2 regions of the Tardiphaga sp. 215_C5_N2_1 genome follow, and region 1 is predicted to be linked to the other one. Evidence: riboswitches for the same ligand, from Rfam matches in the RefSeq annotation. Region 1 holds a riboswitch; the other holds the start of a gene.
What was found. A riboswitch is a leader RNA that binds a small molecule or an ion and turns the genes downstream of it on or off. The one in region 1 is predicted to bind S-adenosylmethionine.

Region 1 (15,097 bases):
ACGAGCGCCGCCGCGGCAAGCAGGGCGAGCAGGGTATGGGCGATCTGCAGCAGGATCAGCAAAACCTGCGCGACCGCCTCAAGCAGCTGCAGGATCAACTGGCCAAGCAGGGCATGGGCCAGGGTCAGAAGGGTCAAAAAGGACAGCAGGGGCAAAAAGGCCAGCAGGGCCAGCAAGGGCAGGGCCAAGGTCAAGGCGGCGACGATCAGGCGGACGCCGATGGTGACGGCGACGGTGATGGTCTTGGCGATGCCGACAGTGCCATGGGCGATGCCGGCGGCCAGCTTGGCGAGGGCAATGCCGATGGCGCTGTGGGTTCGCAGGGCAAGGCACTCGATGCGCTCCGCAAGGGTGCACAGAAGCTTGCGCAGGCCATGCAGCAGGGCGAGGGCGAAGGCCAGAACGACGGCCCCGGCAACAATCCCGGCCGCCAGCAGAGCGGTGGCCGGCAAAGCGATCCGCTCGGGCGTCCGCTGCGTGGCCGCGAACTTGGCGACGACCTCACGGTGAAGATTCCCGGCGAGATCGACGTGCAGCGCGTGCGGAGAATCCTGGAAGAGCTGCGTCGTCGCCTCGGCGACACGACGCGGCCGCAGCTTGAGCTGGATTATATCGAGCGGCTGCTGAAGGATTATTGAGGGCGGAGTTAGGAAGTGCCGGTGCCAGTGGTTTCCCTCCCCCAAGCGAAGCGCAGCGGGGAGGGTCGGCCGATAGGCCGGGGTGGGGTGCTTCGGCAAGTGAGAGCGGCGTTTGTGGCACGACCCCACCCGTCTGGCCTTCGGCCAGCCACCCTCCCCGCTGCGCGGCTCCGCCGCTTGGGGGAGGGATAAGAAAGAGCCCTCTATCCCTTATTCTTCACCGCCAGTGCGTCCGCCACCGCAGTGCGGATATCCGCCACCGAAAACGGCTTCGTCACCACATCGTGCACGATCGCATTGAGGCCCGTCGCGCGTTCGCGCTGGTCGGCGTAACCGGTCATCAGCAGGATTGTCAGTTCGGGAAAATCGCGCGCGACGGCCAGCGCCAGCGCGATGCCGTCCATGACAGGCATCTTGATGTCGGTCAGCAGCAGGTCGAATGCGCCGCCCTGCTCGGTAAGGATTTCCAGCGCCTCGGCGCCGTCTTCGGCCGTGACGATCTCGTGGCCATCCATGGCGATGGCGCGGCCGACCAGCAGCCGCATCGATTCTTCGTCATCAGCAATCAGGATACGCGCCACGACAACTCCTTGGACTTACGCGCCGGCGACGTCGCGCTTGGTGAAGAAACGCACATCGATACTGCGGCCCTCGGCCGGCGGCGAGGCCAGCCGCGATCGAAACCATGTCTTGTCGCCGGGATTGAGGCCGGGCTGTTCGAGCACGGCGTTCCAGCCATATATTTCAGTCCCCTTCTCGTCGCGTACCACGAAACGCAGGCGCGGCAATGCGGTGGGCGTGCGGGTTTCGGACACGATCAGGCCTTCGATGAGCAAGACCGACTTGCCATCGACGGTCTCGGTGGTGACCTTGACGTCCTTGAAGGCAAGGCCGCGCACATTCACGTCGAGGCCGACCGCCTGATAGAAGGTCGCGGTCTGCGGCATCAGCTTGACCAGATCGACGCGCCAGATCACCAGTGCGAGCAACAGCGACGCCATGGCCGCGGTGGCGATCGGCAGACTGTGGCGCGGCATGACGAACAGGCGCGGCAGCGACGGCACGAAACGGCGGAGCGCTGCCAAGCGCGACGGCGGGGTGGCCCGCATCGCGGCCACCGCGTCGTGCTGCGCCAGCGTGGCCCAGTCGGCGGTTTCGGTGCGATCATTGGCGTCGGTCGGCCAGTCAGCGGAAATCGACGGGCTTTCCACCACCGGAACGTTCGGCGCCGAGGCGTCGTCGTCCTCGGTCACGTCCCAGGCGCTCATGTCCTCGTTCGGATCGGGCTCGCTGGCCTTCGCCGCCATGGCGGGAACACGGGCTTCGGCGCGGGAGAGGTCCTCCGGCCGCGCCAGCCAGACTTCCTTGCAGCGGGCGCAGCGCACCGTCCGTCCGGCATCGCCGAACGTAGCCGGGTTCACGGCGTAGGACGTCGTGCAATTGGGGCAAACGATATGCATGGAGCCGATAGCCGATGACATGGCCGGCAGGCTACAAGACGACCGTTAACGAATCGGAAACCATAACGGCCGCACAAGCAATTGACCGTCTTTTTGAGGCTTTTTGAACCCATCGAACGGAGCTGAATGTGGTCCGGTTCGAAAATGTTGGTTTGCGCTACGGGCTTGGCCCGGAGATTCTGCGCGACCTCAATTTCCAGATTCCTGCGCATTCGTTCCAGTTCCTGACCGGTCCCTCTGGCGCCGGCAAGACCTCGCTGCTGCGTCTCCTGTTCCTGTCGCTGCGGCCGACCCGCGGGTTGGTCAATCTGTTCGGCCAGGATATCTCGCTGCTCGGCAAGGACGAGATCGCCGACTTGCGCAAGCGCATCGGTATCGTGCTGCAGGATTTCCGTCTGCTCGACCATATGACGACCTATGAGAATGTCGCGCTGCCGTTCCGGGTGATGGGGCGTGAGGAGTCCAGCTATCGGCGCGAAGTCATCGATCTCTTGAAATGGGTCGGGCTCGGCGATCGCATGGATGCGCTGCCGCCGATCCTGTCGGGCGGCGAGAAGCAGCGCGCTGCGATTGCGCGCGCGGTGATCGCGCGGCCCATGCTGCTGCTGGCGGATGAGCCGACGGGCAACGTCGATCCGACGCTGGGCCGGCGTCTGCTGCGGCTGTTCATCGAACTCAACAAGTCGGGCACCGCGGTGATTATCGCGACCCACGATATTACATTGATGGATCAATACGACGCGCGGCGCATGGTGCTGCATCAAGGCCGGCTGCATATCTATGAGTAGAATCGGCGAAGAACACGGCCCGCTGATGGACCTCGGCACCGATCGCCCGCAGGTCCCGGCGAAGGCGCGCAACGCATCCCCGATCGTGCCGCGCGGCTCGATCGCCGGCCGCGCGCTGGTCGCCGTCGTCGCTATCATGACCTTCCTCGCCTCCATCACGACAGGCGCAGTGCTGCTGATCAGCGCCTCGGCGTCGGAGTGGCAATCGGAAGTCGCCAGCGAAATCACCATCCAGGTGAAGCCGCAGGGCGGCCGCGATCTCGACCGCGACACACAGGCGGTGACCGATGCCATTCGCGGCCAGCCGGGGATTGTCGAGGTGCAGCCCTATAGCCGGGAGCAATCGGCGCAGTTGCTGGAGCCGTGGCTCGGCACGGGACTGTCGCTCGACGAGCTACCTGTGCCGCGCGTCATCATTGCACGTGTCGCGCCGGGGACGGTGCTGGACATCATCGGCTTGCGCAAACGGGTGACGCAGGCCGTGCCCTCGGCCAGCGTTGACGATCATCGCGCCTGGGTCGAGCGGATGCGCTCGATGACATCGGCAACGGTGCTGGCCGGGCTCGGCATCCTTGCGCTCGTTATTATCGCCACCATTATCTCTGTATCCTTTGCGACGCGCGGCGCGATGGCGGCGAACCGGCCGATCGTCGAGGTGCTGCATTTCGTCGGCGCGGGCGACCGCTACATCGCCAATCGCTTCTTCCGCCACTTTCTGCGGCTTGGCCTGCAGGGCGGTATCATTGGCGGCGGTGCCGCGATGCTGATGTTCGGGTTTTCAGAGTCGATCGCGAGCTGGTTTTCCGGCACGCCGGTGGGCGACCAGTTCGCTGCATTGCTGGGGACGTTCTCGCTGCGGTCGTCAGGCTATCTCGCGGTGGCAGGGCAGGCGCTGTTGATAGCAGGAATTACCGCCTGGGCGTCGCGCCGCACATTGTTCTCGACGCTGAACGACATCGAGTAACGCGTCAGGTAAAGGCGATGGCATCGCCAAGGCGCCGAAAAATACCTAAGATTGCTGCCAAAGGACCAAACGTCAGACCGATGACCTTGCTCGACGACCAGGACACCACGGAGATGCCCGTTGCCGCGCCACCGCGGCGGCGCGTCATCCGTGCGGCACTTGTGGTCGCATTTGCACTGTCCTTCATGGTCGGCGCCATCGGCTTTGTCGCGTTCCTCGCGCAACTGCGCAGCGGCGAGCTGAAGCCCTCGGCGAATGCCGACGGCATCGTGGTCCTGACCGGCGGTTCGTCGCGCGTTGCGGATGCGCTCGAATTGCTCGCCAATGGCTTCGGCAAACGGTTGCTGATCTCCGGCGTGCATCCGACCAACGGCGCCGCAAATATCTCGCGCACGCTGCCGGACAGCCAGCGGCTGCTGGATTGCTGCGTCGATCTCGATCGCTCCGCCGTCAACACCCGCAGCAACGCGGTGGAGACCAAACGCTGGGTCCATGAGCGCGGCTTCAAGTCGCTGATCGTGGTGACCTCGAATTATCACATGCCGCGCGCGATCGTCGAAATGTCGCACGAGATGCCGGATATCGAGCTGATCCCGTTCTCGGTGATTGGCGACAAATGGCGTGACGAGCCGTGGTGGACCAGTGGCCCGACGCTGCGGTTGCTGCTATCGGAATATGTCAAATATCTCGCGGCCGAAGTGCGGGTGCGGCTGGCGAATATCGGCATTGATCTGATGCCGGATTCCGGCAGCGACCAGCAGAGCGACGCGCCGCAGCGCCGGCCGGCCACGGCGTCTGCGAATTGAACTGCAATTGAGCTGATCGGAACACCATGACTTCGATATTCGTGCGTTCGTTGATCTACAACGTGCTGTTCTATGTGCTGCTGGTGTTCTGGATCCTGGTGGCGATTCCAACCTTCGTGATGCCGCCGCGTGCCTTCATGGCGATCGCGAAGGCGTGGGCGACCAGCAGCATCTGGCTGATGCGTATCGTCTGCAACACCAGGGTCGATTATCGCGGACTCGAGAAAATTCCGGCGGGGCCGCTGGTGGTCGCCTCGAAACATCAATCGATGTGGGAGACCTTCGCGCTGATGCCGTTCTTCGACCGGCCGCTGTTCATCTACAAGCGCGAGCTCGGGCAGATTCCGTTCTTTGGCTGGTACCTGAAGAAGTCGAAAATGATCGGCGTCGATCGCGATGGCGGTGCGCGTTCGCTCATCGATATGGCCAAGCGCGCCACCGAGGAAATCCAGCTCGGCCGTCAGCTCATTATCTTTCCCGAAGGCACGCGTCGGCCTGTCGAGGCACCACCGGATTACAAACCCGGTGTCGCGCAGATCTACGCCAAATCCGGCGCGCCGTGTCTGCCGGTGGCGCTGAATTCCGGCCTGTTCTGGCCGCGCCGCACCTTCCTGCGCTATCCCGGCACGCTGGTGGTGGAGTTTCTCGATCCTCTGCCGGCCGGCCTGCCCCGCAAGGAATTCATCGCGGCGATCAGCACGTCGATCGAGGCCGCCACCGATCGTATCGTTGCGGAGGCGCGCGCGGAGCAGGCGACGATCTTCGGGCGCGTGCCGAATGTGGCAGTGAAAGAAAGCTAGCGCTTGGTCACTCGTGCAGCATGGCTGCGAGCTGATGGAGCTGCGCGTCACGAAAACCTTCGGCCTCGATGGCCTTCACGGTCGACAGCACGTAATCGCGGTTCAGCCCGGAACGACCGTGGCCCTGCCGCACGAAGTGCAATTGTTCGCTAAGGCTCAATCGTCCAGCATATTGCACATGGCCGCGATCGACCACATAGGCCAGCGCGCTGACGCGGGTGCGCTCCACATCATCCAGCCAGACCGAGCGCATGACCTCGCGATAGACATGGGTGGTCTGCTCGCGCTCCCTGAGATAGGCGATGGTGTCGTGGCGCAGCTTGGCCGCCACGCGAAAGGCAATGCCGCGGCAGGCGCCGCCGCGGTCCAGGCCGAGCACGAGGCCGGGCTTTTCCGGCGTGCCGCGGTGGTCAAAGGAATAGACGCAGAGCGCCCGATGTTCGCCGATCAGCCGGGCCGGGACCTGTTCGATGAACTCGAAGCCCGGCCGCCACATCAGCGAGCCATAGCCGAACACCCAGAGATCGCTGTCGGAATCGGGCTGGGCGGTGATTTTCGCGGTCATGATGCCGACCTAGCAGAAACCTTGGGCCCGGGCGATCTTGATTTCCTGCAATGTGGCCCTGCGACGACAGGATAACCCCATGAAAGGGATCGCCGATTTGACAAAATCATGCGATCTACGTCCCGCCATGTCCGAATATGCACAGCCCACCCAGCGCCGCCTCTGGCCGATTTTCATCCTGCCCGTCATCATCGTCGTCCTTGCGGCGGCGTGGAGCGGCTTCTGGTTCTATGCCGCGTCCAAGGTCGACGAAAACGTCGATATCTGGCGCGCCCGAGAGGCCGCGGCTGGCCGCGTCTATGATTGCGCCAACCGTTCGGTCTCCGGCTTCCCGTTCCGGCTCGAAGTCCGCTGCAGCGGTGTCAGCGTTTCGCTGACCTCGCAAACCGCCACCCAGAATGCGACGCAGGTGCCGATCACCGCGAAGCTCGGCGAGATCGTCGTGGTTGCGCAGATCTACACGCCGCGGCTCCTGGTCGCCGAATTCACCGCGCCGGCAGTCCTGTCCGATCGCGGTCAGCCGGCGATGGTAATGAATTGGGGCTCGGCGCGCAGCAGCATCACCGGTCTGCCCGGTACGCCTGACAGCGCCGACATCGTGTTCGACGATGTGTCGCTCGACCGCTTCGCCGGCTCGGTGCAGGCGCCGACCGCACGTGCCAAACAGGTCGAATTGCATGGCCGCACGGCAGCAAACTCCACGCCGGACAAGCCGGTGATCGAGACGGCCCTGCAGATCAGGAGCGGCAGCATTGCCGATGTTCATCCGATCCTCGCAGCGCCGTTCGATGCCGATATCCGCGCATTGCTCAGCGGACTCAAGGATGTCTCGCCCAAGCCCTGGCCGCAGCGTTTCCGCGAGCTTCAGGCTGCAGGTGGACGCGTCGAGATCGTGCAGTCGCGCGTCCAGCAGGGCGAGATCATCTCGCTGGCGACGGGCTCGCTCGGTCTGACCGCCGCGGGCAATCTCGACGGCGAATTGCAGATGACCGTGGCGGGGCTGGACAAGGCTATCGCCGCCCTCGGCATCGACAAGTTGCTGGAGATGGGCGTGCCTCAGGAGGCGCTGGATCGCATTGCGCCCGGCGTGAAGTCGCAAGACGTCAACAACATCCTCGGTGCGCTGGATCGCGCGATCCCCGGTCTCGGCAATGTCGTGCGCAAGAATGCCGGCAGCGGCCTTGCCGCCGGCGTCAATTCGATCGGGACTGCGGCTGTCTTGGAAGGCAAAGCGGCGCGGTCGTTCCCGCTGAAGTTTGTCGATGGCGCGGTGTTCCTCGGGCCGCTGCGCGTGGCGCAGATCCCGCCGTTGTTTTAGGCGTGAGGTTCACCGGCCTCTCCACGTCATTGCGAGGAGCGAAGCGACGCGGCAATCCAGAAGCCGCAAAGCAAGTAAGGCTGGATTGCTTCGCTTCGCTCGCAATGACGGCTGTTGGTCCTGCGCTCAATCCTTCTTCGTCAGCGCCTGATGCTTGCGCCCGAAGTCCGGCGCCGCTTCATCCTGACCGATACTCACGATGCCGCGGCGGATCGCGCGGGTGCGGGTGAAGTGCTCGAACAGCGCATCGCCGTCATCGCGGCGGATGGCACGGGTCAGTTTCGAAAGGTCTTCCTGGAAGGTACCGAGCATTTCCAGCACCGCGTCCTTGTTGGCGAGGAACACGTCGCGCCACATGGTCGGGTCTGATGCTGCGATACGGGTGAAATCGCGGAAACCGCCCGCGGAGAACTTCAGCACTTCCGACCTCGTGACATCTTCGAGCTCGTCGGCCGTGCCTACGATTGTATAAGCGATCAGATGCGGCAGATGGCTGGTGACCGCGAGCACCAGATCGTGATGCGCGGCCTGCATGATCTCGACATTGGCGCCGAGCGCAGCCCAGAAGCCGGTGAGCTTTTCGACGGCCGCAGGATCCGCGCCCTCGGGCGGCGTCAGAATGCACCAGCGATTGCTGAACAGTTCTGCGAAGCCGGAGTCGGGACCGGAGTTTTCCGTGCCGGCGACCGGATGCGCGGGAATGAAGTGGATGTTGTCCGGCAGATATTCCGACATCGCGTGCAGCACGGAGGCTTTCACCGAACCGACGTCGGACACGATCGCGCCGGGCGAAAGATGCGCCGCGATACTTTTCGCAACGTCGCCCGCCACGCCGACGGGGACGCAGGCGATGACCAGATCGGCATCCTTGACGGCGCTGGCATTGTCGTCGGCGATGCGGTCGGCGAGCTTGATTTCCACGGCGCGTGCACGCACGGCCGCCGAATTGTCGGTGGCAACGAGTTCACCGGCAAGGCCAAGCTGCTGAATGCCGCGCGCCAGCGACGAGCCGATCAGGCCGAGGCCGATCAGGGCGATACGTTTGAAGGGCGGCGTGGCGCTCACGTCATTGCCCCGAATTCGATGCCATGAATTCACGCAGCGTCTCGATCACCAGCCTGTTGGCTTCCTCGGTGCCGATGGTCATGCGCAGCGAGTTCGGCAGGCCGTAATTGGTCACGGCGCGCAGCACCAGCCCGCGCCTGGTCAGGAACGCATCGGCATCTGCTGCGGTCTTGCCGGTCGCCGGAAAATGCATCAGCAGGAAATTGGCCACGCTTGGCGTCACCTCGATGCCGAGCTTGGTTATTTCCTCGGTCAGGATGCCGATCCACTTGGCGGTGTATGTGCGCGACATCTCGACATGGCCGGTGTCCTCGATCGCGCCCACCGCGGCCATCATCGCCGGCGCCGAGACGTTGAACGGCCCACGAATCCGGTTCATCGCATCGACGATGTGCGCAGGGCCGAACATCCAGCCGATCCGCAGGGCGGCCAAGCCGTGCACCTTCGAGAAGGTGTAGGTGGCGACGGTATTCTCGGTGGTCTTCGCCAGTTCCAGGCCGTTGTCGTAGTCGCCCTTGGTCACGTAGTCCCAGTATGCGGCGTCGAGCACCAGCAGCACGTGCTCCGGCAGGCCGGCGCGCAGGCGTTTGATCTCGGAGGACGGCAGATAGGTGCCAGTCGGGTTGTTCGGGTTCGCCAGCCACACCAGCTTGGTGCGCGGTGTGACGCAGTTCAGGATCGCATCGACGTTGCAGGTGAAGTTGGTTTCCGGAGCGACCACATTGGTGGCGCCGTTCGCCTGGGTAGCGATCGGGTAGACCAGGAAGCCGTGTGCGGTTGAAATCGCCTCGTCGCCGGGGCCGAGATAGACATGCGCAATCAGGTTCAGAATTTCGTCGGAGCCGGCGCCGCAGATGATCTGCGCGGGATCGAGGCCGAAGCGGTGGCCGAGCGCCTCGCGCAGCACCTTCGACGTGCCTTCCGGATAATCCTCGAGATGCGCGACAGCGGTGGCGAAGGCGTCCTTGGCGCGCGCCGACGGACCGAACGGGGTCTCGTTGGCCGACAGCTTGTAGGTCTTGCGGCCGGGCTCCACCACCGGGCTCTTGCCAGGGGTGTAGGGCGCGATATCGAGAATGCCGGGCTTCGGCACAGGACGGGACATCTTCAACTCCAGAACGTCAGATTGGCTTACGAACGCGGTGCGTCGCTGGCGGCCACGGTATAGCGGGTTGCGTGGCTGCCGACGAGAGCCGTGGAGCGCACCGAGGCGCCGGCTTCGATCAGCGCCGACTTGATCTTGTCGAGGCTGGAGGCTCTCGTGATCGAGATCAGCAGCGCCGCGCCGTCAAAGGCGGTATCCGGCACGGCGACGATTTCGGCCAGCGGCGACAGCGCACGCGCGGTCTCGGCATTCCAGCCGGACACCCGCACGCTCCACATCTCGACCTCGGTCACCATGGCGCTGTCGGCAACGCGCGACACCACGAACACCGGCAATGCGGCCGGATGGTCGGCGCGTTCGATGAACGGCAGGCGTGCGATGATCTTCGGCGCGCCCAGGGCTTCCAGCGGGATCCACCACGGCGTGCGGCTGGACGTCGCCGAGACCAGCGCGAGATCGCCCTTGGACTTGGCCACGGCCTCGACCGCTGCGGCGGCGCTGAAATGCGCGACGTAAGGCACCGTGAAGCCGAAATGAAAGCGCGCGGAATCCCGCATCGCGCTCTCGCCGAGCGACAGATCCGCATGCACCGAGAACGGCGCCTGAACGTAAGTGAAAGTCGAAATGATCACCCGCCAGATGCTCTCGACGGTGTCGATCGGCAGGATGCCGCGATGGCGCTGCACCAGACGGCGCATCATGTCGGCCTCGCGCGCCGGCCGAAAGGCCGAGCCGACCTCCTGGGTCTGCTTCACCGAAATCAGCCGGTCGATGATGTCGCCGCGCTGCATCAATAGGGCGTGAACCTGCGCGTCGATGCTGTCGATCTCTTTGCGCAGTTCATCCAGCGAGGGCGGGGCGGGTGGTAATTTCGACATGTTCAAAACCTTCGGGACGGGAGGCGTGATAGGTCCCGTCGAGCTTGCCGGGCCGGCTCCAGGGAGCCGGCGGGCACGGCCATTGATTAGGTAAGACGGTGCCGGAAAGCAAAGAAAACATGGAAGATTTGGCCGCAGGGCAGTTGGGCAATTTGACCGGGGTATGCCCATATTGACGGCAGGCGGGTGTGGGACTAGTTTCTGGGCTCTTCCGTGGTCATTTGAGCCGGCCGGCTTGCAGCCACGTTAAACAACTCGCTAAACAGGCCGGGGACAGTTTGATCCCGGCCGAGCTATTTGTTCAGGCCGGGTTTTTTATGGCCTGATTCCGGTTTTGGTTTGAGAACCTCCTGAGGAGGCCGGTATCAAGATGGTAAATGTCGAACTGGTGAAGAGTCCGGTTGTCCGCCCCGATGAGCGTGGACATGAAGCCGATCACCCGACCTCGCTGGTCGCGGGTTTTGGCATGGATCAGCCGCTGCGGCTTGATTGCGGCGTCGACCTCGCCCCGTTCCAGATCGCCTATCAGACCTACGGAACGCTCAACGCCGACAAATCCAATGCGATCCTAGTCTGCCACGCTTTGACCGGTGACCAGCACGTCGCCAATATCAATCCGATCACCGGCAAGCCCGGCTGGTGGCAGACACTGGTCGGCCCCGGCAAGGCGCTCGACACCGAACGCTACTTCATCATCTGTTCGAATGTGCTCGGCGGTTGCATGGGCTCGACCGGTCCGGCCTCGACCAATCCCGCCACCGGCAAGATCTGGGGACTGGATTTTCCGGTCATCACCATTCCCGACATGGTGCGTGCGCAGGCGATGCTGATCGACAGTCTGGGTATCGGTCAGTTGTTTTGCGTCGTCGGCGGTTCCATGGGCGGCATGCAGACGCTACAATGGACCGCGGCCTATCCGGAGCGCGTGTTCTCCGCGCTGGCGGTTGCCTGCAGCACGCGGCACTCGGCGCAGAACATCGCGTTCCACGAATTGGGTCGTCAGGCCGTGATGGCCGATCCCGATTGGCGCGGCGGGCGTTATTTCGAGGAAGGCACACATCCGCATCGCGGCCTCGGCGTCGCGCGGATGGCCGCGCATATCACCTATCTGTCGGATGCCGCCTTGCACCGCAAGTTCGGCCGCCGCATGCAGGACAGGGAGTTGCCGACATTCTCCTTCGATGCGGATTTTCAGGTCGAGAGCTATCTGCGCTATCAGGGCTCGTCCTTCGTCGAGCGCTTCGATGCCAACTCCTATCTCTACCTGACGCGTGCGATGGACTATTTCGATATCGCAGCCGACCACAACGGCAAGCTTGCGGAAGCGTTTCGCGATACGCAGACGCGTTTCTGTCTGATGTCGTTCACATCAGACTGGCTGTTCCCGACGGCAGAATCGCGCGACGTCGTGCACGCGCTGAATGCCGGCGGCGTCCGCGTGTCCTTTGCGGAGATCGAAACCGACAAGGGTCATGATGCCTTCCTGCTCGACGTGCCCGAGTTCCTCGATATCGCCGGTGCATTCCTGAACTCCGCAGCCTCCGTGCGCGGCCTGCCTGTTACGGGGACATAGAGATGGCGTTTCCACAACAAGCCTTGCCGCTGAATTCTGCGGTGGCGACGCCGGCGCCGCGCGGCACGCAGGATTATCGTGGCGATCACCTCCTGGTCGCGGAGATGATCAAGCCGGGTTCGAAGGTGCTCGACGTGGGCTGCGGCGATGGCGATCTGCTGCAATTGCTGGAAAGCCGCGGCATTGACGGCCGCGGCATCGAATTGTCGCGCGAGGGCGTCAACCGCTGTGTCGGCAAAGGCCTCGCAGTGGTGCAGGGCGACGCCGATACGGACTTGATCAACTATCCCGACGATGCGTTCGACTACGTGATCCTGTCGCAGACGCTGCAGGCGACGCGGCAGCCGCGCGTCGTGCTGGAAAATCTGCTGCGCATCGGCCGCAGCGCGATCGTGTCGTTTCCGAATTTCGGCTTCTGGAAGATGCGGGTGCAGTTGCTTGTCGGTGGCCGGATGCCGCGTACGGAGAATCTGCCGGCGACGTGGTACGACACGCCGAACATTCACTTCTGTACCATCAAGGATTTCGTTGTCTTGTGCGACGAGATCAACGTGAAGATGGAGCGCGCCGTTGCGCTCGATCTCTATGGCCGTCCGCTGCGCCTCAATGCGCCGTGGTGGTTCTGGAACATGTTCGGGGAGCAGGGCGTTTTCCTGCTGAGCCGCGCGAGTAAATCGGCGCAACCCTGATCGCGTGTAGATTTCTGCCTGATGGAAACAGAAATACCGCATTCCATGCGGCTTTTCACGCCGTGTGTCGACCTGCGATACACGCCAAAGATGTGCGTAAAAGCTAATTCGAATAGGTAATATAAGCGCGCATTCTGTCGAATGGGTGGCTGCTATGTCTATACGTATGGCGTCCGTTGAAGTTGAAGCGATTCCCTCCGATGTCGCCGTTAAAAAATCGTCACTTGAACCGTTCTAGGTCTTGTTATCGCCATACCAACTTCGTTACCACGCCCGTCCCGATTGTTAGCCCGCGTATTTGGGCTGATGGGGTTCGGGGGTGTTAAGAGGAAAAATTCGGTATGGTTCAGTTCTTTGCGTATCGCCGTGCACTTCGCATCTCGGCTCTTGCGGTGTGTTCGGCGGCAGTTCTCGCGTCAGTCTCTCCCGCGTCGGCACGTCCTCATCATGGTGCTTCGCGTCATTCGCACCACGTCGGCAAGTACACACACAGCACGCGTCATCACGTCCGGCATCGCGCGCGGTATGCACGGCGCAGTGCCCGAGTCGAACAGCAGGCGCCTTCGTTCGGCGACTCCACAAATTTCAATAACGCCAATGCAAGCATGAACCAGCCTTCCGGCGGCTTCGGCGGTTCGGGCATCGTCGATGCAGCGCGCAGCTTCATCGGCCGCGGCAATCCGACGGCGCGCGGTCGCTTGTGGTGCGCAGCGTTCATGAACCTCGTATTGAAGCGCACCGGCCATCAAGGCACCGGGTCTGATATGGCGCGCTCGTTCTCGAGCTATGGCCAGCGCATCTCCGGTCCGCAGGTCGGCGCCATCGCCGTGATGTCGCGCGGTCGTCGCGGCGGTCATGTCGGTGTCGTCTCGGGCGTCGATGCCAAGGGCAATCCGATCATCGTCTCCGGCAATCACGGCAACCGCGTCGCCGAGTCGGTGTATTCGCGTGGTCGCGTTTACGCCTACGTGATGCCGACGAGCTGAGTTCGTCTATTCTGCGACGACGATCTTATCGCCGGCGGTGATCGTGCCGCCGGTGATGACCTCAGCGTAAATTCCGCAATCGGCATGACCATAGGTCTGCAGCAGCGTTTTCGGAATCGTCAGATCTCGTGCGGCCGTATCCGGATCGACATTGGTCGCTGCACAGCGGACGATGCGCTTCACCACTTTGAACCGGGTGCTGCCGATAGCGAGCGTCCGATCGATCAGGTCGAATTCATGCCAGGCCGGCCAGCCCGCTACATGCACGTTGCCGCGAAAGCGTAGCGGATGCACCGGCTGTCCGACGGCCTTTTCGAGATCTTTGACGCTGGCGAGGTTGATGATCGACACCACCTTGCGCGGCACATCCGAAAAGCTATGGCCGTCCGCGAACAACACCCTGGGTGGTCCGCGCAATTCATCGGCAAAATTCTTCGCGAAGAACGCTTCGATCTCTGCACGTCCTTCGGTCGTCTGCAGGTCGGCTCGCGCCACCGCTAGATTGTCCTGCCGGATTGTCAGCGTATGGCTGGCGTCGTCGTAGTGGCTGCGGAGCGCCGCCAGGCGCTCGTTGCGCATCAGCATCAGAAACTGGGTCTTGGGAAAATATTGCGGTGCTGCCGGGTCGAACCCGATCGGGCCGTTCTCGATGGCATAGCGCCGGTCGGCCGGCAGGGTCTGACCGGGCTTCAGCGTGACTTGTTCCAGAGGCTCGGGCGTCAGGCCCTTCACCGGATAGCGGTAGATGCTGGCAACGCTGGCGTAAGACTGTTCTGGCATGGTTCCGGTCTTAAGAGATTTGGGCCCGCGGCGCCATCGCCTGGCCGATTGGAATTTTATGCGGACCCCTTCCGTTTCGGGAACTGGCTGCCCACATTTGCATCAAGCTGGTTTTGACGCCAGCGACGACCGCAGCCGGTTGACCACCATCAATGCGGCCTGCGGATACCCAATGAAGATGCCCCATCCGTGCTTTCGAGGCGGACAGGGCAGGCCGAGGGACAACACACAATGAATATTGAGAAATACACCGAACGGGTGCGCGGCTTCATCCAGTCGGCGCAGTCACTGGCCGTGCGCGAGGGCCATCAGCAATTCTCGCCGCTGCACATTCTGAAAGTCCTGCTGGACGACAGCGAAGGTCTGGCCGGCGGCCTGATCGATCGCGCCGGCGGCAACTCCCGCGCCATCCTGAAGGCGACGGAAACCGAGCTGGGCAAGATGCCCAAGGTCTCGGGCGCAGGGGCCGGGCAGGTCTATCTGGCGCCGGCGACCGCGCGCGCCTTCGATGCCGCCGAAAAGGCCGCCGAAAAGGCTGGCGACAGTTTCGTCACCGTGGAGCGGCTGCTACTTGCGCTGGCGCTCGACAAGGACTCCGAAGCCGGCAGCCTGCTGAACAAGGGCGGCGTCACGCCGCAAAATCTCAATGCCGCGATCAATGCGCTGCGCAAGGGCCGCACGG
Region 2 (15,097 bases), 1.1 Mb from region 1:
ACCTATATGATGGAAGACCCGCGTAATATTTCGTTCTGTATCCACCTGATGTTCTGCGCCAAGAACATCGAGCGGATCGGTGACCATGCCACCAATATTGCGGAAACCGTGTTCTACATGATCGAGGGCCAGCAGATCCTCGACAAGCGCCCGAAGGGCGACATGACCACATTCGCGAATACGCCGACGGTCTGAAGCATGATCAGGAAAAGTGGAAGCCAGTCTTCCGCAAGGATCATGATTTAAAGACTTGTCGGACGTCACTGAGGGTATTGATCAAGATGGCTGTGAATGCACGCATTCTGGTTGTGGAAGATGAAGAGGCGCTAACGACGCTGCTTCGCTACAACCTCGACGCCGAAGGCTATGATGTTGAAACCGTCGCTCGCGGCGACGATGCCGACACCCGCTTGAAGGAGCGGGTGCCGGATCTCGTGGTGCTCGACTGGATGCTGCCGGGCCTGTCCGGCATCGAACTGTGCCGCCGCTTGCGCGCACGGCCCGAAACCAAGGCATTGCCGATCATCATGCTGACGGCGCGCGGCGAAGAGAGCGAGCGCGTTCGCGGTCTCGCCACCGGTGCCGACGACTACATCGTCAAGCCGTTCTCCGTGCCGGAGCTCCTGGCCCGCGTGAAGGGTCTGCTCCGTCGTGCAGCTCCCGAGCGTCTCGCCACCGTCCTGGCGTTTGGCGACATCGAACTCGACCGCGACAAGCGCCGCGTCGTGCGCTCAAGCCGTCCGATCGATCTCGGTCCGACCGAATATCGCCTGCTGGAGTTCTTCCTGGAACATCCGGGCCGCGTGTTCAGCCGCGAGCAGTTGCTCGACAGCGTCTGGGGCCGCGACATCTATATCGACGAGCGCACGGTCGACGTGCATATCGGCCGCCTGCGCAAGCTGCTCAATCCCGCCGGCGAGCCCGATCCGATCCGCACCGTGCGCGGTGCCGGCTACGCGCTGGACGACCGGTTCGACAAGGCGGCGGAGTAGGTGTCTTCCTTCTCCCCGCCTGCGGGGAGAAGGTGGCCCGGCATAGCGCAGCGACGCCGGGTCGGATGAGGGGGACTCTCCATCGGCTTCGGAGTCTGTGGAGCGCGCCCCTCACCCGACGCCCTCATGCTTCGCATGCGGACGTCGACCTCTCCGCCTGCGGGGAGAGGTTAGAAGCCCCAAACAAAAAAATGCCCGGCTCATCACCGGGCATTTTCTTTGGCTTGGATATCTTCCAGCTCAGCGCGTCGGCTTCGGCACCGCGCGGCGGCGGTCGCTTGCCGGCTGATAGGCGATGCGCGAGTGATGCGCGCAATAGGGGGCGCCGGCCAGGGCCTTGCCGCCGCAGAAATAGAAGTCCGCGCTCGACGGATCGCCGATCGGCCAATGGCAGGTGGCTTCGTTGAGTTCGACCAGCGACAGGCGCTGGCTGATCGGCACGATGTTGTCATAGGCGATCGGGTCGGGCTCGGCCTCGATCTCGTAATTATGGGCCAGCGCGGTATTGCCGCGTGCCATCGGGCGGGCAACGCGTACCATCTGCTGCGCCGGGCGCGCCTTGCGCTGCCGCGGAGCTGCCGAGGAGGGGCTCTTGGCACGGCCGGACAGGCCAAGGCGGTGAACCTTGCCGATCACGGCGTTGCGGGTCACGTTACCGAGTTCCGCAGCGATCTGGCTGGCGGAAAGGCCGCCTTCCCAGAGTTTCTTCAACTGTTCGACGCGATCGTCGGTCCATGTCATTACCGTCATCGCCGTTTTCCCTTCGTGAGCGCCGGCCTGACCGGGCAGCGCTGCGAGTTGAGACTTCAAAAATCCCTGCGGTCAGAATCCTTTAGCGCTCACCGGGCGCGAATTTCGCGTCCGGCTGTTACGCCGCACTGGATGTGTCAAAAGGATCTACCGCCGCACGAGATGTCGTATCCGACGAGGCAAAAGCTACAATATGCCGTGACTCGCGCGCAAGAGTCGGGCATGCCGCGTCCACATGCTTCTGCAAGTAAAGCTGCAAAATCGGCTTTTTCTGCGACTCCGTGTGACTCGAAAGCCGCAGTGCGCGGTTGACAGTCTTCACAGCACACATAGAATAATGCCCACGTGCCGCCCGAGAAGGGCGGCACGTTTCGTTTCTAGGGTCCGTTGTTCGATTTCGCACAGTTGTCATCGACGCGGCCGCAGTCTTTTCGATCGGATCGGTTATGACCAGCAACGCAACGTCTTCGCCCCTCTCTCAGGCTCACTTGCTGCCTGTTTTCGCGCGTGCGGATGTCGCTTTCGAGCGCGGTGAAGGCGCGTGGCTGATTGGAACCGATGGCGAGCGCTATCTCGATTTCACCAGCGGCGTTGCCGTGAACGCACTTGGCCATGCGCACCCACATATGGTTGCCGCATTGCAGGAGCAGGCCACCAAGCTCTGGCATATGTCGAACCTGTTCAAGAGCCCGGACGGCGAGCGCCTCGCCGCGCGGCTGTGCGAACAAAGCTTTGCCGACTTCGTGTTCTTCGCCAATTCGGGTGCGGAAGCGATGGAATGCGCGATCAAGGTGACCCGCCACTATCATTTCTCCAAGGGCCATCCCGAGCGCACGCGCATCATCACCTTTGAAGGCGCGTTCCATGGCCGCACCCTCGGCACGCTCGCGGCGACCGGCGCTGCCAAATATCTCGAAGGCTACGGCACGCCGCTCGACGGCTTCGATCAGTTGCCGCTCGGCGATATCGAAGCCGTTAAGAAGGCGATCGGTCCGAACACCGCCGGCATTCTCATCGAGCCGCTGCAGGGCGAAGGCGGCGTGCGCGCGCCGAGCAACGCGTTCTTCGGCGCATTGCGCGAACTCTGCGACAAGAACGGCATCCTGCTGATCTTCGACGAAGTGCAGACCGGCATGGGCCGCACCGGCGAGTTGTTCGCCTATCAGCGCATCGGCGTGACGCCGGATGTCATGTCGCTGGCCAAGGCGCTCGGCGGCGGTTTCCCCATCGGTGCGTGCCTCGTTACGGCGGAAGCGGCCGAAGGCATGGCGCCCGGCTCCCATGGTTCGACCTTCGGCGGCAATCCGCTGGCGGTCGCCGCGGCGAATTCCGTGCTCGATATCATGCTGAAGCCAGGCTTCTTCGACCATGTGAAGAAGATGTCGCTGTTGCTGAAACAGAAACTCGCGGGCGTGGTCGACGGCCATCCTGATGTGCTCAGCGAAGTGCGCGGCGAAGGTCTGCTGATCGGCCTCAAGGCTGTCGTGCCGGCCGGCGATCTCGTGGCCGCATTGCGTGACGCGAAGCTGCTGACGGTTGGTGCCGGCGACAATGTCGTGCGCTTCCTGCCGCCGCTGATCGTCAGCGAGTCCGAGATCGAGCAGGCCGTGCAGCGGCTGGAACAGGCTTGCGTGGCGCTCAGCTCACCTGCAAAGACGCAGGGAGCCGCGTGATGAGCACGTCACCGCGGCACTTCCTCGATCTCACGGCCGTGCCGGCCAGCGAGTTGCGCAATATCATGAACGCGGCTGCCGCCATGAAGGCGAAGCTGAAGGGGCGGGATGGCACGAATGCCGAGCCCGATCGTCCGCTCAAGAACAAGACGCTGGCGATGATCTTCGAAAAGCCCTCGACGCGCACCCGCGTGTCGTTCGAGGTCGGTATGCGCCAGCTCGGCGGCGAAGTCGTGATGCTCACCGGCGCCGAAATGCAGCTCGGTCGCGGCGAGACCATTGCCGACACCGCACGCGTACTGTCGCGCTTCGTCGACATCATCATGATCCGCATCCTCAATCATGACTCGCTGATGGAGCTCGCGGAGAATGCGACGGTGCCGGTCATCAATGGCCTGACGCGCTTCTCGCATCCCTGCCAGGTGATGGCGGATGTCATGACCTATGAGGAACATCGCGGCCCGATCAAGGGACGCACCGTGGCGTGGACCGGCGACGACAACAATGTGCTGATGTCCTGGGCGCATGCGGCCGAGCGCTTCCAGTTCAAGCTTAATATCGCGACGCCGCCGCAGCTGTCGCCGAAGAAGCCGTTCAAGGACTGGGTCAAGGCGGCAAACGCGCCGATCACTTTCAGCGACGATCCCGATGCGATGGTGAAGGGCGTCGATTGCGTCGTCACCGACACCTGGGTGTCGATGGGCGACAAGGACGGCGAGACGCGCCACAACCTGCTCAAGCCCTATCAGGTCAATGCGCGCCTGATGTCGCTGGCCAAGCCCGATGCGCTGTTCATGCATTGCCTGCCGGCGCATCGCGGCGAGGAGGTCACCGACGAGGTCATCGACGGTCCGCAGTCGGTGGTGTTCGACGAGGCCGAAAACCGTCTGCATGCACAGAAGGGCATTCTGGCCTGGTGCCTCAACGCGGTGGCGTGAGACAGCACGGAGCTTTCTTTCTTCCCCTCTCCCCTTGCGGGAGAGGGTGCCTGAGCAAAGCGAGGGCGGGAGAGGGGTAGCGGCAAAGCGCGGTGTTTGTGGCGCCCCCTCTCCCGTCTCGAACATGCTTCGCATGTTCGATCCACCCTCTCCCACCTGGCGAAGCTTCGCTTCGCGCGGGGGAGAGGGAAGAAAAGCGCAGCTGCTTACGCTCCATTTTCCCGGTTCCATCGCCCCCTTTCACTTGCGGCCCTCCGCCCCCAAATAGAGCGCCATGACCCCATCAAATCCAAATCTCCAGCCCGACGCCCCCATCCGCGCGCCGTCCTCCGTTCCGGTCGATGACGCGGTGCTGCCCTTCGAGGTGGCGCCGCTCGATCTGCGCGGGCGGCTGACGCGGCTTGGCCCGGCGCTCGACGAGCTGCTCGCCAAGCATGATTATCCCGCGCCGGTGGCCAAGCTGCTCGGCGAGGCCATCGTGCTGACCACACTGCTCGGATCGTCGCTGAAATTCGACGGCCGCTTCATCCTGCAGACCCAGACCGATGGTCCGGTGTCGCTGATGATCGTCGACTTCCGCGCGCCGGATAAAATGCGCGCCTATGCGCGGTTCGATGCCGAGCGCCTTTTGCCCGGTCTCGGCACCGCGGCGCTGCTCGGCAAGGGCCATCTGGCGATGACCGTCGATCAGGGGGCGGATATGAGCCGCTATCAGGGGCTCGTCGCGCTTGACGGCGGTACGCTGGAAGATGCCGCACATGAATACTTCCTGCGCTCCGAACAGATTCCGACCAAGGTGCGCCTCGCCGTCGGCGAGGAATGGCGCAGCGGCGAGGAAGGTGGCCCGACACATCGCTGGCGCGCCGGTGGCATGCTGCTGCAGTTCCTTCCGAAGGCGCCGGAGCGCGTGCAGCGCGACCTCCATGCCGGCGATGCGCCGGAGGGCGCGAAGGTGGATGCTGTGCCGGAAGATGACGCCTGGGTCGAGGGCCAGTCGCTGATTGGCACCGTCGAGGATGTCGAGCTGATCGATCCAGATCTCTCCGGCGAGCGGCTGCTGTATCGCCTGTTCCACGAGCGCGGCGTCCGCGTCTTCGCGCCATCGCCGCTGCGCGCGGAGTGTTCCTGCTCGCGCGATGCCGTGTCCGGCATGCTCAAGAGCTTCGAGCCGCAGGACCGCGCCGATATGGTCAAGGACGACAAGGTCGTCGTGACCTGTGAGTTCTGTTCGTCAGTGTACGAGTTCACACCGCAGGAAGCGGGCGTGGAATAGGCATTCGCCCGCGTCACGCCCCGCTGTCATTCCCCGGCACACCAATTGGTGTGCCTGAGGGCGCGCGAAAGCGGCTAAGCCGGCAGAGCGCGAACCTCGGCCACTCCACATGGAGTGGCGGGGAATCTCAATCCACACTCGTCATTCCGGGGCGTCGGAGTGCGACGAAGTCGCGCGCAGGCGAACCCGGAATCCCGGAGTGTTTTGCGCTGAACAGGTCGGGATTCCGGGTTCGCGATACGCCGCCTTCGGCGTCTCCTCGCGCCCTCAGGCAAACCAATTAGTTTGCCGGGGAATGACAGTTTGGCGCACCCAAACATTTATTCCTATATCCCGTTGACAATATCTTCATCAGGTTTATATTCCCTCCGTCCTGCCTCACCGAGAGGGGCGATCGCGATCGTCACGTTCGCGGGGTGGGATGCGGTGGACGCCGGAGATGCGGCGTTACGCGGTTCACGGGGGACGTCTGTCTTCGGGCAGGACGGATCTGCGCCAGCACTGCCACTGGCAAGGAGACGGCCGACCTTGAGATGGAAAGATCCCTGGACAGTGTGACGGACGACCAAATCGAAACGCGTTCGGCCAAGTGCTTTGCGGCTACCCTGTCCCTCCGCCCTGGGACATTAATTTTGGTGATGGGACCGTTCGCCATGGCAGATGTGCAAGCAACCGAAAAAACGCCGCAGGCGGAACGTCGGGCACTTGCTCGGCGCCTCCGAAAGTCCTGATGCACTCTCAATTGCGGAAGACCGCATTCGCATCAGGCCCCGGCGTTCCGCACGCCCTCTCACGGGGGCCGGGAATGCAAGCGACGACGGCGCCCCCGCGCCGCAAATAATGGGGGCGATGACGCATGTCTGAAGAGCCGTGGCTGTTTGACAGTTGAATCTGAAATCGCGTGACGCGCGCACAAACACCGTCATGCGCGGGCAGCGCGAAGCGAGCTTCACTAGATGTCCCGCGTATCCACGTCTTGGTGACAAAGGAAGGCGTGGATGGCCGGAACAAGTCCGGCCATGACGTGGGGAGAAGCCGATGATCCCCTTCCGCTGCGCGGCTACACGGCCCCGGAGAGGGAGAAGAGCCAGCCCCTAATTCAGCACGCGCTTGCCGTCCGGTCCGTCCAGCGAAAACAGCGGCACGTCGATCTCGAACGGCTCGCCGGTATCGGTCACCATCTGATAGGTGCCTTCCATGAAGCCGGACGTTGTCGGCAGCGGCACGCGCGATGTGTATTCGAAGCGTTCGCCGGGGCCGAGTACGGGTTGCTCGCCGACGACGCCTTCGCCGCGCACTTCCTGCATGCGGCCGGATGCATCGGTGATGATCCAGTGCCGGGTCTTCAACTGCACGGTCTCTTTGCCGGCATTGGTGATGACGACCGTATAGGACCAGAAGAACTGTCGCTTCTCCTGCGACGAGCTTTCAGGCATGAAATTCGGTTCGACGGTGACTTCGATCTGTCGTGTTATGGCGCGGTACATGGCGGTGTCATCGTTCAAAATGCGTCGCAAGCATAGCGAAAAACACGTTACCGGCCAAATCCAGGGAAAATCGGCGTGGAGTGCTGCGCGGAACGGCGGCAACCCATCGCGGTTTCAACATAGTTACCCCATAATCGATCCCTGATTTGGCTATGACGTGACGGATCGCCCCATGCAGATGGCCTGCGTGGTGTGGGGCGGTCGATTTCATCATGCGACGATTTCCGTTGAGCGGTGCTGAATGACCTCTGTTGCCGACCCGATTGCCGGCCATCCCCACGCAGATGCGTCCTCCCACGTGTCCGCGTCGCGGGCCTCGACGCGTGCGGATGCCGTGTCGTTTCCCGTCGCAGGCACCGAACGCGAATTGCGCCTCGATCTGTTTCGCGGGCTGGCGCTGTGGCTGATCTTCATCGATCATCTGCCGCCGAATATCCTGACCTGGCTGACGATCCGTAATTACGGTTTCAGCGACGCCACCGAGATCTTCATCTTCATCTCCGGCTATACCGCCGCTTTCGTCTATGGCCGCGCGATGCAGGAGCAGGGCACGCTGGTCGCCAGCGCGCGCATCTTCAAGCGCGTCTGGCAGATCTATGTCGCCCACGTCTTCCTGTTCACGATCTTCCTCGCGGAAATCTCCTATGTCGCGACGCGGTTCGAGAACCCGCTTTATTCCGAAGAAATGGGGATTCTCGATTTTCTCAAACAGCCCGACGTGACCATCGTCCAGGCGCTGTTGCTGAAATTTCGCCCGGTCAACATGGACGTGTTGCCGCTCTATATCGTCCTCATGCTGTTCCTGCCGCCGATCCTCTGGCTGATGCGGCGCCGCGCCGATCTCACGCTGGCGCTGTCGGTCGGTCTCTACGCGCTGACCTGGGAATTCGACCTGCATCTGACCGCCTACCCGAACGGCGTCTGGGCCTTCAATCCGTTCGCCTGGCAATTGCTGTTCGTGTTCGGCGCCTGGTGTGCACTGGGCGGCGCCGTCAGGATGTCGCGAATACTGTCATCCAATATCACGCTGTGGCTCTGCGTGGCCTATCTTCTGGCGGCGTTCTGGGTGACGCTGACCTGGTACATTCCGCAAATCCACCATCTGCTGCCGAAGGTCATCGAGCAGTGGATGTATCCCATCAACAAGACCGATCTCGACGTGCTGCGTTTCGCCCACTTCCTGGCGCTGGCGGCGCTCACGGTCCGTTTCCTGCCCAAGGACTGGCCGGGGCTGAAATCGGTCTGGTTGCGGCCAATGGTGCTGTGCGGCCAGCACTCCCTCGAAATCTTCTGTATCGGGGTGTTCCTGGCCTTTGCCGGCCATTTCGTGCTGGCTGAGGTCGCCGGCGGGGCTGGCATGCATGCCTTGATCAGCTTCCTCGGCATAGTTGTTATGTCAACCGCCGCCTGGGTGTTTTCGTGGTACAAGGGCGTCACTGTCAAAGGCGGATCCCGCGCCAAACGATCCGACGCGGATCTCGCAGGAGGGGAAGCATGAAGGCCGTTCTGCGGCTCACGATGCTGGCTGGCCTGCTGGTGGCGGCTCCTGTCCGGGCCGAACCGCCCGCGCATACCTGTGAGGTTCCCGCCTACCTCCTGACCTCCGAAAGCACCCTGCCCAAGGTCGAGGCTGCGGCCAAACCGGGCGGAAAGCTCGATATTCTGGTCATTGGCAGCCGATCCTCGGTGATCGGGGTCTCAGACCACTCCGCAGCCTATCCGAACCGCCTGCAGGCCTATCTGAAGGAGAAGCTGCCGGGCGTCGAGGTGAACGTGGCACTGGAGCTGCAGGTCAAGAAGACAGCCGAGGAAATGGCCCCGACCCTGGAACAGCTGGTGACGGACAAGAAGCCGAACCTGGTGATCTGGCAGACCGGAACCGTGGATGCCATGAAACAGGCCGACGCCGACGACTTCCGGAACGCCCTGGATGAGGGTGTTGCCGCCATGCAAAAGGCCGGAACTGACGTCATTTTAATGAATCTGCAGTACAGTCCGCGCACGGAGACGATGATTTCCGGCTCCGCTTACCTAGATAATATGCGTGTGGTGGCGCAGCAGCACGACGTCCCGCTGTTCGACCGTTTCGCCATCATGCGGCACTGGAATGAGAGCGGTGATTTTGACCTGTTCAGCGCGTCGCCCGGCATGGAGCTGGCGAAGCGGGTGCATGATTGTCTTGGCCGGGCGCTTTCGACCTTTGTCGTCGATGCGGCCAAGATCAAAGCAGCGGATTTGAGGATTCAGCGTTAATGAGTTTCGTCGGCCATTTGTCTCGCTTTGCTGTCGTCGCTGCCTTTGCCGCCTCTACGACCCTCGCACTCCCGATCTCGTCTTCCATCGCTCGCGCGGATACGGCGCAGGCAGCACCATCTGACGGCAAGACCGCCGAACAGACCGTGGCGACCGATGCCGCAGATGCCGCAAAGAAAGGCGTCGCTGCGAAGGCTATCGACAAGGTCAAGGAAGTCGCGAAGTCCGCCACTGACATTCTGAGCCGCGTGCCGTGCCGCGCGCCAAAGGGCGGCATGAAGGCGATGGGCGCGCTGCCGCATGTCGCCAGCAAGCTCGCTGCCGGCAAGCCTGTTGTCATCGTCGCGTTCGGCTCGTCTTCGACCCAGGGGTGGGGATCTACTGCGCCGGAATTCACCTATCCGAACCGTCTCGCTGCGCAGCTCCACCGCGCCTATCCCGGCGCCGACATTGCTGTGCTCAATCGTGGCAAGGGCGGCGAGGATGCGCCGGAAATGATGGCGCGGCTGCAGAACGAAGTGATCAATGCCAAGCCGGATCTCGTGATCTGGCAGGTAGGTACCAATGCAGTGCTGCGTAATCTCGATCCGGCCGAGACCGGCAAGATGATCGAGGACGGCGTCGGCCGCATTCAGGCCGCGGGCTCCGACGTGGTGCTGGTCGATCCGCAATACTCGCCGGCGACGACATCGAAGCCGGAAGGCACCGGCAAGATGTTATCGCTGATGCACAAGGTGGCCGAGCTGCGCAAAGTGGGAATCTTCCCGCGCTTCGAGGTAATGAAGGAATGGCACGAGAGCCAGCAGATGGCGTTCGACAGTTTCGTCATTTCCGACGGCCTGCACATGAACGACTGGGGCTATGCGTGTTTCGCGCAGTTGCTTGGCGACAACATCATCAAGTCGGTCGGCCAGGTGAAGCTCGGCATCAACGAGCCGCAGATTCAGCAGGCGCAGAAGCCGCTGTAAGCCAGCCGTTCTTCCGCCGATACATGTAATAAAGCTCTGTGATGCCCGGCATTCGCCGGGCATCACAGAGTGTGATGGCGCGAACTACGCCTTCGCCAGCGCCGCTTCGAGATCCTCGATCAGATCGTCTCGATGCTCAAGGCCGGCCGAGAAGCGGATGAAGCCTTCCGTGATCCCGAGTTCGAGCCGCGCTTCCAGCGGCAGGCGCTGATGCGTCGTCGTCGCCGGATGCGTGACGAGGCTCTTGGCATCGCCGAGATTGTTGGAGATGCGGGCGACTTTCAGCTCGTTGAGGACGCGGAACGCCGCTGCCTTGCCGCCCTTTACCTCGAAGCCGATCAGCGTCGATCCCGCACGCATCTGCTTCTTCACCGTTGCCGCCTGCGGATGATCCTCGCGGCCCGGATAGATCAGCCGCGAGATCTTCGGATGCTGTGCGAGCACATCCGCTATCGCCGCGGCCGTCTGGGTTTGCCGCTCGACGCGGATCGCCAGTGTCTCCAGCCCCTTCACCAGCGTCCATGCATTGAATGGCGAGATCGAGGGGCCGGTCTGGCGCAGATAGTTGTGAATGTGTTCATCGATGAAGTCCTTCGACGACAGGATGATGCCGCCGAGGCAGCGCCCTTGCCCATCGATGTGCTTGGTCGCCGAATACACGACGACATCGGCACCGAGCGCGAGCGGGCTCTGCCAGAGCGGCGTCGCGAACACGTTGTCGACGATCAGTCGCGCACCGCCGGCATGGGCGATGTCCGCGATGGCTGATATGTCAAGCACGTCGAGCGTCGGATTGGTCGGGCTTTCCAGAAACAGCGACTTGGTGTTCGGCCGCATTGCCTTCTGCCACTGGTCGAGGTCGAGTCCATCGACGAGGGTGAATTCGATGCCGTAGCGCGGCAACAGCTCTTCGATGACGTAGCGACAGGAGCCGAACAGCGCCTTCGCAGCGACGACGTGATCGCCCATGCGCAGCGGCGCGAGAATGGCGGTGGTCACGGCGGCCATGCCGGTGGCCGTCGAGCGTGCAGCCTCCGCACCTTCGAGGTCGATCATGCGGCTCTCGAACATCGACGTATTCGGATTCGAAAAGCGCGAATAGATGAAACCGGGATCTTCGCCCTTGAACCGCGCCTCGCAGGCTTCCGCGGTCTCGTAGATGAAGCCCTGTGTGAGGAAGAGGGCTTCGGACGTCTCGTTATATTGCGAGCGCAGCGCGCCGGAATGAACGAGCCGGGTTTCGGGGCGATAGGACTTCGTAGACATGTGACCTCCAACGTACCCGCGTAACACGGGCACAAAAAAACCGGCCTGGACGGACGTCCTCAGGCCGGGATCGCATGCTGGAAGGACATGTGTCCCCGGCCTGTTTAGCGACTTATTTTACGTGGCTGCAAGCCGGCCGGCTCAAATCACCACGGGATAAGTGATGTGCATATTCCCGCTTGCCCTTTTCGTCAAGGCGGGGCTGAGATAACCGGTAAAGTCGCTATTTTTCAGTGTATTCTCGCTGAAGGACGACCGAAGGACGAGACCTGTGCCGTTTACGCTTGCCCCCGATGCCGATGGAATTCTGCCCGACCGCATGATTGCGGCGATGGCCGATGCCGGCTTGATCCTGCCGGAATATCCCTTCGTCGAGAGCCAGATTCAGCCCGCCAGCCTCGATCTGCGGCTCGGCTCCATCGCCTATCGCGTGCGCGCCAGCTTCCTGCCGGGGCCGAATTCGACGGTCGCCGAGCGCATCGACGAGCTGAAGCTGCACGAGATTGATCTGTCCGATGGTGCGGTGCTGGAAACCAACTGCGTCTACATCGTCCCGCTGATCGAGAGCCTGGCGCTGCCGCCGAACATCTTCGCCGCCGCCAATCCGAAGAGCTCGACCGGTCGCCTCGATGTGTTCACCCGCGTGATTGCGGATGGCACCCGCCGCTTCGACGTCATCGGCGCCGGCTATCACGGTCCGCTCTATGCAGAGATCAGCCCGAAGACATTTCCGGTGCTGCTGCGTGAGGGCTCGCGTCTGTCGCAGGTCCGCTTCCGGGTCGGCAATGCGGTGCTCGACACCGAGGCACTGGAAGACCTGCATGCGCAGGAGCCGCTGGTCGACAGCGAAACGGCAGATCTGAACAACGGCCTCGCACTATCGGTCGATCTGTCGGGCGAGAACGCTTCGGGCTTCGTCGGCTACCGCGCCAAGCGACACACCGGCGTGGTCGATATCGATCGTCGCGGTGGCTACAGCGTCAATGAATTCTGGGAGCCGATCTCGGCGCGCAAGGACGGCACGCTGATCCTCGATCCCGGCGAGTTCTACATTCTCGCCTCCAAGGAAGCGGTGCAGGTGCCGCCGGACTACGCCGCCGAAATGGTGCCGTTCGATCCGCTGGTCGGCGAATTCCGCGTCCACTATGCCGGCTTCTTCGATCCCGGCTTCGGCCATGATGGCGCCGGCGGCAAAGGTTCGCGCGCCGTGCTGGAAGTGCGCTCGCGCGAAGTGCCGTTCATTCTCGAACATGGCCAGATCGTCGGCCGTCTGGTCTATGAGCGCATGCTGGATCGTCCGGATGCCCTCTATGGCCAGCGTATCGGCTCGAATTATCAGGGCCAGAGCCTGAAGCTCTCGAAGCACTTCAAAGTCTGATCGCTCACCGCTCCGCGCAAGCAAGAAAAAAGGCCCGCATTGCTGCGGGCCTAAGTTTTTTCTGGAGACGAAGTAGACGATAGATCGTCAGGCTTACTGAACGAAGCCTGCGCCGAAGTTGCCCAGGTTGAAGCGATAGTTCAGGCCGGCCTTGATCGTGTGCTCGTCGTTCTTGAAACCACCAACGGCGAGGGTCGGCGTGATGAAGTTGACGTTGCCGAAGTCGTAATACTGGTACTCGACCTTGCCCGACCAGTTCTGGGTGAACAGATATTCGAGACCGCCGCCAACCGTGTAGCCATCGCGGCCACCATCGCCGGCAAAGCCGTTGGTGAAGCGCGAGTCAGCCCATGCGTAACCGCCCTTCACGTAGAGCAGTGCTGGACCCCAGGTGTAACCGAGACGACCGGTGACCGAACCGAGGCCGCGATTGTCGAAGTTGCTGCTGGTGGAGAGGAAGCTGTAATTGGCTTCGAGACCGAACACCCAGTTCGGCGCGAACTGGTAGTCGTAACCACCCTGCACACCGCCCATGAACGTGCCGTCATTGCTGCCGCCGAGCAGGTTGTTGTCGTTGCCCGGGAACGCGCCGCCGATGTGACCGCCGATGTAGAAACCGGTCCAGTTGTAGATCGGAGCAGCCGGAGCATAGGCCGGAGCCTTGGTGTAAGGGCGCGCAGCCAGGTCAGCAGCGGACGCCGGAGCGGCCAAAGCGACGAGGGCCAGAGCAGCGGTAGACAGTAGAAGCTTCTTCATCAGGTGTTCCTTCTCAATCCCGACGGGGGATGACGAAAGGCAACCTAGACTATTGCGCAGTGATTGCTGTCACACACGTGCAACAGCGCCTCAAACGAAAAAGGCAGCTTTGGCGACCACGTCGCGCTTAAGACACAGCATTGCCCAAATTGATTCAGGAACTTTTCACGATGTGCAATTTCACTTCAATCACGTTCGGATTGAGGCGCTGGAACACGACAACCGTTGATCAGCCACGGTAACGCAACGCTTCAACCAGCGCCGCGAATGCGGATGTCGGTTGTCGGCGGCTCGGATAATAAAGGTGATAACCCGAGAACGGTTGGCACCAATCGTCCAGCACTTGAACAAGCCGGCCTGAGGCAATGTGATCGCGCACGCGATCCTCCGGCAAATAGGCCAGCCCCAGTCCGTTCAGCACCGCCTTGTGGCGCAGCGACATGTTGTTGAACACGATCTGGCCATCGACGCGTACTTTCAAGGCGCGCCCGCGCTTCTCGAACTCCCACGCATAGAGGCCGCCCATGGTCGGCAGACGGATATTGATGCAGTCATGCGCGGTGAGATCTTGCGGTCGTTTCGGCGGCGGTCGTTTGGCGAAATAGGACGGTGCGCCGACCACGACCATGCGAAAGTCCGGTCCGATGCGGACGGCAATCATGTCTTTCGCGACCTGTTCTCCCAGGCGAACACCGGCGTCGTAGCGTTCCGCGACGATATCGATGAGGCCGTAATCGACGACGAGTTCCGCCTTGATGTCGGGATAGCGCGGCAGCAGCTTGGCAAGCGCAGGCCAGATGATCGTTTCGGCGGAATGCTCACCGGTTGTGATGCGGATGGTGCCGGCAGGCTTCTCTCGCAGCTCCGTGACGGCCGCGAGTTCGGCGTCGATCTCTTCCAGCTTCGGGCCGATCGTCCGGATCAGGCGTTCGCCAGCCTCGGTCGGCGCGACGCTGCGGGTCGTTCGGGTCAGGAGGCGCAGTCCGAGCCGTTCTTCGAGACCGCGGATGGTGTGACTGAGCGCGGATTGCGAGACGCCGAGCTTGGCGGCTGCGCGCGTAAAGCTCGCCTCCTTCGCGACGGCAAAGAAGGCGAGGAGGTCGTCGATTGTCTGGCGGGCCATTCATGAATCCGGCTGATAAGTGCGTGCAGATTATATCATCTAGTCTCATGGGCGCACGATCTCCAGATGTCGCATGTCGGCGGCAAAATCCCACCAGCGCGGGAGCCGCTCATTGGCCGGATGGCACAGGAGATCTGACATGAAGACACGCAAACTCGGACGCAGCGGACTGGACGTCTCAGCCATCGGGCTCGGCTGTATGGGCATGAGTTTCGGCTACGGGCCTCCGGCCGACACAAC

Region 2: linked by a shared signal. The riboswitch ahead of AB7828_RS23195 (O-succinylhomoserine sulfhydrylase) and the one ahead of metX (homoserine O-acetyltransferase MetX) in region 1 are both predicted to bind S-adenosylmethionine.

Annotation. Positions count from the first base shown of each region.
Region 1 is NZ_CP197240.1:3,756,278-3,771,374, reverse strand. Features, by position in the region: gene AB7828_RS17955 (TIGR02302 family protein) at 1-638, shown strand, start outside; gene AB7828_RS17950 (response regulator) at 842-1,219, opposite strand; gene AB7828_RS17945 (MJ0042-type zinc finger domain-containing protein) at 1,235-2,098, opposite strand; gene ftsE (cell division ATP-binding protein FtsE) at 2,227-2,886, shown strand; gene AB7828_RS17935 (cell division protein FtsX) at 2,879-3,850, shown strand; gene AB7828_RS17930 (YdcF family protein) at 3,931-4,656, shown strand; gene AB7828_RS17925 (lysophospholipid acyltransferase family protein) at 4,683-5,456, shown strand; gene AB7828_RS17920 (gamma-glutamylcyclotransferase) at 5,464-6,021, opposite strand; gene AB7828_RS17915 (DUF2125 domain-containing protein) at 6,149-7,339, shown strand; gene AB7828_RS17910 (prephenate/arogenate dehydrogenase family protein) at 7,466-8,404, opposite strand; gene hisC (histidinol-phosphate transaminase) at 8,406-9,509, opposite strand; gene AB7828_RS17900 (chorismate mutase) at 9,536-10,387, opposite strand; SAM riboswitch at 10,591-10,670, shown strand; gene metX (homoserine O-acetyltransferase MetX) at 10,758-11,960, shown strand; gene metW (methionine biosynthesis protein MetW) at 11,963-12,649, shown strand; gene AB7828_RS17885 (TIGR02594 family protein) at 12,991-13,635, shown strand; gene AB7828_RS17880 (MOSC domain-containing protein) at 13,642-14,415, opposite strand; gene clpB (ATP-dependent chaperone ClpB) at 14,647-15,097, shown strand, end outside.
Region 2 is NZ_CP197240.1:4,868,587-4,883,683, forward strand. Features, by position in the region: gene phoU (phosphate signaling complex protein PhoU) at 1-195, shown strand, start outside; gene phoB (phosphate regulon transcriptional regulator PhoB) at 288-992, shown strand; gene AB7828_RS23155 (GcrA family cell cycle regulator) at 1,233-1,742, opposite strand; gene AB7828_RS23160 (aspartate aminotransferase family protein) at 2,189-3,415, shown strand; gene argF (ornithine carbamoyltransferase) at 3,415-4,353, shown strand; gene AB7828_RS23170 (Hsp33 family molecular chaperone) at 4,628-5,626, shown strand; gene apaG (Co2+/Mg2+ efflux protein ApaG) at 6,721-7,113, opposite strand; gene AB7828_RS23180 (OpgC domain-containing protein) at 7,355-8,611, shown strand; gene AB7828_RS23185 (SGNH/GDSL hydrolase family protein) at 8,608-9,366, shown strand; gene AB7828_RS23190 (SGNH/GDSL hydrolase family protein) at 9,366-10,334, shown strand; gene AB7828_RS23195 (O-succinylhomoserine sulfhydrylase) at 10,419-11,600, opposite strand; SAM riboswitch at 11,684-11,763, opposite strand; gene AB7828_RS23200 (2'-deoxycytidine 5'-triphosphate deaminase) at 11,872-12,978, shown strand; gene AB7828_RS23205 (outer membrane protein) at 13,072-13,734, opposite strand; gene AB7828_RS23210 (LysR family transcriptional regulator) at 13,964-14,857, opposite strand; gene AB7828_RS23215 (aldo/keto reductase) at 14,997-15,097, shown strand, end outside.